DNA from 2 places in the Undibacterium sp. CY21W genome. Region 1 is predicted to be linked to the other one. Evidence: predicted binding sites of a transcription regulator. Region 1 holds the regulator's gene; the other holds the start of a gene.
What was found. Region 1 encodes FliA, which starts transcription of late flagellar genes. Its sites were predicted from a motif close to CTAAAGTTTNNNNNNNNNNNGCCGNTA; they were not measured.

Region 1 (3,427 bases):
TTTTATCAGCGTTGAAAGACAATGAAAAAAGCGAAATGCTGGTAAATCTAGGCGTATCGGTAGCGCGGCAGGGGCAGCAAATTTTGATGGTTGATGCGCGTTCGTCTTCCGATAGTGTAGGCGCGTGGTTCAATGCGAGCATAGAGCGCACCTTGTTGGATGTAGCGCAACAACAGCGTACAATGCACGAGGCAGTAAAAATGGTTGCGTCTGGCTTGTCAGTATCGATGTTATCGCGTCAGAGGACTGTGTCATCCAGCTTGTCCGCCGAGCATTCGAGACGATTGTCGAGAGTATTTGATCTGGCAGTACATCGTGCCGATATGGTCGTGGTTGATTGTGATATTGACGCGTGCGATGCGTTTCCACTGGCATCTCTGGATGATAGTGAAGTGGTGATTCAGGTTTCTTCAGATCCGTCAGCAATCAAATCTGCGTATGGACTGATTAAGCGTATGAGTGCTCGTCTGGGGCGACGCTCTTTTAGTATTTTGGTGTCCGGTGTATCTGAGAAAGAAGCAATGTTGATTTATACGAATATGGCTCAGGCGTCTCAACGATATCTTGCGGTACCCTTAAATTTCATTGGTTATGTGCCGGATGATGAATTCGTCAGAAGAGCTGCTCATCAGGGGCGGTCAGTGATCGACGCTTTTCCAAAAGCGCGCTCTTCCATGGCTTTTTTTCAACTGGCAGAGCGGCTTGCTGTCAGTGCGCGATCTGCATTGTGTCTGGACAGTGTATCCGGACAACAGGGCATCGCTCTCGGAATCTAATTTGAATATGTACACGGCCAGCGGAAAATCAGATAAAAATTTTCTCCTCAGGGAGCATGCGCCTTTGGTTAAGCGACTGGCTTACCAATTAAAGGCGCGCTTGCCTCCCAGTGTTGAGGTGGATGATCTGGTGCAAGCTGGAATGATTGGTCTGCTTGATGCGATCAGTCGTTACGAAGACACGCATGGTGCACAATTCGAAACCTACGCCGTCCAGCGGATTCGTGGTGCGATGCTCGATGAGCTACGCAACACCGACTGGTTGCCGCGTGGGGTTCGGCAAAATATGCGGAAAATCGAAAATGCGATGAACCAGATGCAGCAAAAACTGGGGCGGCCGCCGACAGAAACAGAAGTGGCCAAGTCGCTTAAGTTATCCCTTGGAGAGTATCAGGGACTTTTGGGGGATAGCGGCGGACATCAGTTGGTGTATTACGAAGATTTCCATGACGCAGAAACAAAAGAGCACTTCCTCGATCATTATTCTTCCGATAGTTCCGGTGATCCTTTGCAGGATCTGTTGAATGACGATTTTCGTGATGCCGTAATCGGTGCGATCGACAGTTTGCCCGAACGCGAAAAATTGTTAATGGGCCTGTATTACGAACAGGAGTTAAATCTGAAAGAAATCGGCGCGGTCATGGGCGTTTCTGAGTCCCGCGTTTCTCAGTTGCATAGCCAGGCGGTTGCACGTATGCGTGCGCATTTAAGGGAGAAAGCGTGGACTGGGCTAGCTTAGTAGGATTTATTCTGGTCGTTGTCGGCATCAGTTCCGGTCAGTTAATGGAGGGCGGGCGTCTTTCTTCATTAGTGCAACCAGCGGCATTTGTGATTGTTGCGATTGGCACGCTGGGGGCGGTACTTCTGCAGAGTCGTATGAGTACTTTCCGACGTGGTTTGCGTATGTTGAAATGGGTCATTTCTGAGCCGCAAGACAATAGCCGTAAAAATATTCAGGATGCATTGATCTGGAGTGCGGTTGCACGGCGCGAGGGATTTTTAAGTCTTGAGCGTTATATGGATGCTTCTGATGACGCCTTTATCAGTAAGGGATTGCGGCTAGTTATTGACGGCGTTGACCCTGCGCGTCTGAAAGACATTCTGGATGTTGATATTTCATTGTATGAAATTGAGCAACGTCAGGCCGCCAAAATTTGGGAGGCCGCTGGTGGCTATTCTCCGACCATTGGAATCTTAGGAGCGGTACTGGGGCTGATTCACGTCATGGAAAATCTGACTGACCCCGCGAAACTCGGTGGCGGTATTGCCGTGGCATTCGTGGCGACGATTTATGGTGTTGGCCTAGCTAATTTATTTTTTCTGCCCGTCAGCAATAAGTTAAAAGAAATAATCGGCAGAGAAATTACCCGACGCGAGATGTTGTCCGATATTTTTTATAGCATTGCTGTTGGAGATAGTCCTCGTATCGTGGAAGAGCGGGTTGATAACCACAGTAGTCAGGTTTAAACATGGCAAGAAAAAAGTATCACGAAGAGCCAGAAAACCACGAACGATGGATGGTCTCTTACGCTGATTTCATTACCTTATTGTTTGCTTTTTTTGTTGTTATGTATGCGATCTCTTCGCTGAATGAGGGAAAGTATCGCGTGTTGTCCAGCTCCCTGACTGGCGCATTTAGTAACGACCCTACCTCTCCTGTTGCTGCCGGAGTAACTCCACAGGTGGTGAAGTTAGATCCGCTGCCAATAGTGAAGCGGAAATCAACTGAAAACATTCGTAAAGAGCGGGAGGTAATGACAGGATTAGCAAAAGATGTACTTGCTGCCCTGGAGCCCTTGGTCAAGGAAGGTAAAGTCAGAGTGACGCAAACTGCCAGGGGTGTGACGATAGAAATCAATGCAAGTTTGTTGTTTCCACCTGGCGAAGCTAAGTTAAACGCAGACTCCGTACAGGCACTGACCGCGATTGCTTCTGTATTAAAATTAGACAATCATGCAATTCAGGTCGAAGGACATACGGATAATGTGCCAATCAAAAATCCGGTTTTTCCCTCGAATTGGGAATTATCAGCGGTTCGGGCAAGTACGGTAGCGCGTCTTTTAACGGAAAATGGTGTTGATGATTTCAGGGTGACTGCTGTTGGGCAAGGAGCAAAATTACCGGTGGATTCAAATGATACGCCTGAAGGAAGATCGCGTAATCGCCGGGTGAGTGTCACTATCTTGTCGGTATTACCTGAGCCGGTAGTGGATATTCCTGTTGCGACTCAAGCGCCAATTACTCCCTGACAAAGATCGCAATAAAAAAAGCCCCGAACAATCGGGGCTTTTTTTATGTACTTGCGAACGATCAGCGGACAATAAGTCCTTTGGCGGGAGTTGTTCTGATCGACGACTGCCCATTTGGTCCGTATAAGGAGCCTGTCGTTGTTCCTTGTTGAAACGTGCTGAGTGCAGCCTGATTTTGCGACAGTCTGCGCGTGATCATCAGGCCATTGGTTTTATTATCTTCTTTAGCTTGTGCTGATAATTCCAGTAAACCATTCCAAAGCAATTGTGCCTCCGGTGTCTGGCGTACAAACTTTAATGTACTTTCTGCATCGTCACCGAAACCCTGCTGTTTAAGATAAGCGTTACGCAGTTTTTCTGCCTCAGACAGTTTTCGAACCAATTCACTTTTTTGTGCAGAAG
Region 2 (3,427 bases), 140 kb from region 1:
ACCATATTGCATGAAACGCGACGCCATTTCATCCTGCACTTTGACGTCTTTAAAGTCACCGCTGTTAATAATCAGGCGGGAATTCGGCATCGCGTCCAGTATCGCTGACCAGACCTTCACAACCTTATGATTGATACGGACTGAGCGTGACAGGCTGCCAAAAGTAATCACGCCCGTTTCCAGCACAGGCGGTGGCACCAGCTCAGCTTTACGTACATCCGGACGATAGGTATACGCTGGGCCATCCAGACACCAGACTTTTTCAGAAAACAGGTGGGCGCAGTTATCGGTGACAGTGGCTTTGTCGGTCAGGTAATAATCAATTGCGGTCAAACCCGTGGTGTAGCCGTATTCCAGCCAGTGCAGGGAGACCGGCGCAGGTTTGCGCGCAAAGACACCCAGGCGGTTACTGTTTGTGTGTCCAGCAACATCAATCAACACATCAATACCATCTGCGCGGATACGTTCTGCCAGTTCTGCATCGGTCATTTCGCGGGTGTAGATCCAGTGATCAACCGACTTTTTATAATATTCCGTTGTTTCATCTTCAAACGGCGGATTCGCATACGCATAAACCTCGACCTGACTCTTATCGTGCTTTTCCAGCAAAGGCAGCAGAAAATATTTACAGACCTGGTTATAAAACGCCTGCGCGACATACCCGACCTTCAAACGCTTATTTGGATCGCGTACGTTATCAAAAGGACGCCAGAAGACTTTATTTGGCAAACCAAAACGCTGATCGAAATCCTGATACGCGCCGAAAATGGCTTCTGCGGGTAAGTCAGGGTGGTAATTCAGGCAAAACAATAAATTGCTGAATATTTTTCGATTAAACGAAGACTGCGAGTCTTTTTTAAATGACAGCGCCCGCATATAGGCCTCAATCGCAGGATCGAGATGATTAGCCTCGCGTAGGGCATCGCCGTAGCCCCCCCAGAATTCCGGGATATTCGCACAACGGTCCATCGCTTCATTACCGCATTCAATCGCACGCTGCACTTCGCCATTCTGTCTCAGGGCATCGATCAGGTTCGGATACACCTGAATCAGATCGGGCTGCAATTCTAATGCAGTATAAAAACACTTGATGCCCTCGCTGTATTGATTATTCTCACGATATGCCAGACCTAAATTATTGTGAACATAAGCAAGACTGGGATTAAGACGTACCGCAATCTGCAAAGTATCTACGGCAGCCTGCGTCTGCCCTATCATGCGCAAGGCATTGCCAAGATTATTCTGTGCCACTACCATCGCCGGATCAATTGAGACCGCTTTCCGCAAATAAGTAGCTGCCTCGGCACAGCGCTCCAAAGATATCAGCGCGTTACCAATATTCGCCAGCACATGAGGATTGTTTGGCAATAGCGCCACGGCGTGTTGAAGCGCTTCGTAGGCTTCGGGATATTTCCCCTGTTCCAGGCGGCTGATGCCAAGGTAATCCCAGGCAATACCATCTTTAGGATTAAATCCGGTCAGCCACAGACTGGCAACTTCAAGCTGTTCAAATGAACGACTCTGTATATAACGATTAAGAACCTGATAATAAGCATGCTTATCTGCGTTGAATTGCTGCGCACCTGAAAACGCTTTTTGTAAAAAAAGTAGCGATTCCTCATTCAAGCCGCCTTCAAAAGCTAATTTGGCGAGAAAGTAATTGGCGTCCTGATGCAAAGGATATTGCTGAACAATCCGGAGACAGAGTGCTTTCGCTTTTTCTGCCTGATTAGCCTTATACAAAGCCTTTGCTTCTTTAAATGCATTTCCGGGGTGCAAGCCGACTTTACTCATTATCTATTCTCTTTAAGGTGGCAAAGACCAAAAACATGACCAAAAAATAATTCCCGAGGACATTATGATCATCGAAATTCATTTTAAAGGGAAAAAATAAATGTTTAAGCCCGAATAAAGGGGTGAAAGATATTTAAATTAAGCCCTCAAGAAATTTTAAAAGCTGTCGTTGAGCGGAATATCGCGAAAAACTTAAGCAAAAAAAATAGTATTTATTTGCGGAAACTAGCTAAAAGTTTTTGATTCCCGTCCGTAACCCTTTACAACGGCGGTGCAACAGTCAACAGACAGACCGAAGTTTGAGGTTTTAACGCCGAATTTAATAACTTAGGTAAGGAGTATCAAAATGGCTTCATATATCAATACCAATATTGCATCCATGAATGCACAACGCAGCCTGACTACATCTCAAGGCTCTCTGCAAACATCCATGCAACGTCTGTCATCCGGTCTGCGTATTAACAGCGCAAAAGATGACTCCGCTGGTCTCGCAATTTCTCAACGTATGACTTCGCAGCTGAATGGTCAAAACCAAGCTGCACGTAATGCGAATGACGGTATCTCTCTGGCTCAGACAGCTGAGGGCGATCTGCAACAAATCGGTTCCAACTTACAACGTATTCGTGATCTGGCAGTTCAGGCAGCCAACGGTTCTAACAGTGCATCAGACCGCGCATCCCTGAATAACGAAGCCAGCCAGTTGATCTCTGAAATCAACCGTGTTGCAAGCTCTTCTAACTTTAACGGTGTGAATCTGCTTGACGGTAGCTTTGCAAACCAAACATTCCAGGTTGGTGCAAACGGCAGCTCAAACGATCAGATCAGCATTTCAGCAATTGCCAGTGCAAAATCATCGTCTCTCGGTGTTGGCTCCACATCCAGCTACAAAGCAACTGTAGCAGGTGCAGGTGCTGTAACAACGACAGCTCTGGCATCCGGTGACTTGTCGATCAACGGCTACCAAGTCGGCGCATCTGCTAGTGATGGCGTATCCTTCTCTAATGCAACTGGTAGTGGTATTGCTAAAGCTGCAGCGATTAACGCAATCAGTGGTCAAACTGGTGTGACAGCAACAGTTGGTTCTACAACAGTTGCCGGTACAGCATCAACAAGCGCAACTGCAATCGCTTCTGGTGACATCACAATTAACGGTGTCAATCTGGGTGCATTGAGCGCCTCGACTTCCGGCGCTCAACGTGGCGCACAAGTTGCTGCTGCTGTTAATGCGATCAGCTCACAAACTGGCGTATCAGCTACATTTGATACAACAACTGGTGCTGTTGCCCTGGCAGCTGCTGATGGACGTAATATCACAGTTACAGCAAGTACTAATGCAGCAGCAGCTGCAGCCAATACAGGTATCACCGTATCTGCAACTGGTGCGACAGACATTGCTACATCAACACTTTCCCTGTCTTCCACAAGCTCTGCTGGTATTACTCTGGCAAATGGTACAGGTACAGGTTTGACAGCTGCAAACTTGACAGGTGGCTTCACTTCAGCAGCAGTCACAGTCGGTGCAGGTGTATCCTCTCTGAATCTGAGTACGGCGGCAGGGGCACAGTCAGCTCTGGCAACCATCGATTCGGCGATTGCATCGGTCAATAGTTCACGCGCTTCTTTGGGTGCGATA

Region 2: a site for FliA is predicted at 2,024-2,050, ahead of H8K29_RS16065 (flagellin). Genes of this name have one in related genera too.

What each region holds. Positions count from the first base shown of each region.
Region 1 is NZ_JACOGE010000007.1:21,137-24,563, forward strand. Features, by position in the region: gene H8K29_RS15365 (antiactivator of flagellar biosynthesis FleN protein) at 1-776, shown strand, start outside; gene H8K29_RS15370 (RNA polymerase sigma factor FliA) at 784-1,515, shown strand; gene H8K29_RS15375 (flagellar motor protein) at 1,497-2,243, shown strand; gene motD (flagellar motor protein MotD) at 2,246-3,025, shown strand; gene H8K29_RS15385 (flagella synthesis protein FlgN) at 3,087-3,427, opposite strand, start outside.
Region 2 is NZ_JACOGE010000007.1:159,594-163,020, reverse strand. Features, by position in the region: gene H8K29_RS16070 (glycosyltransferase family 41 protein) at 1-1,794, opposite strand, end outside; gene H8K29_RS16065 (flagellin) at 2,141-3,427, shown strand, end outside.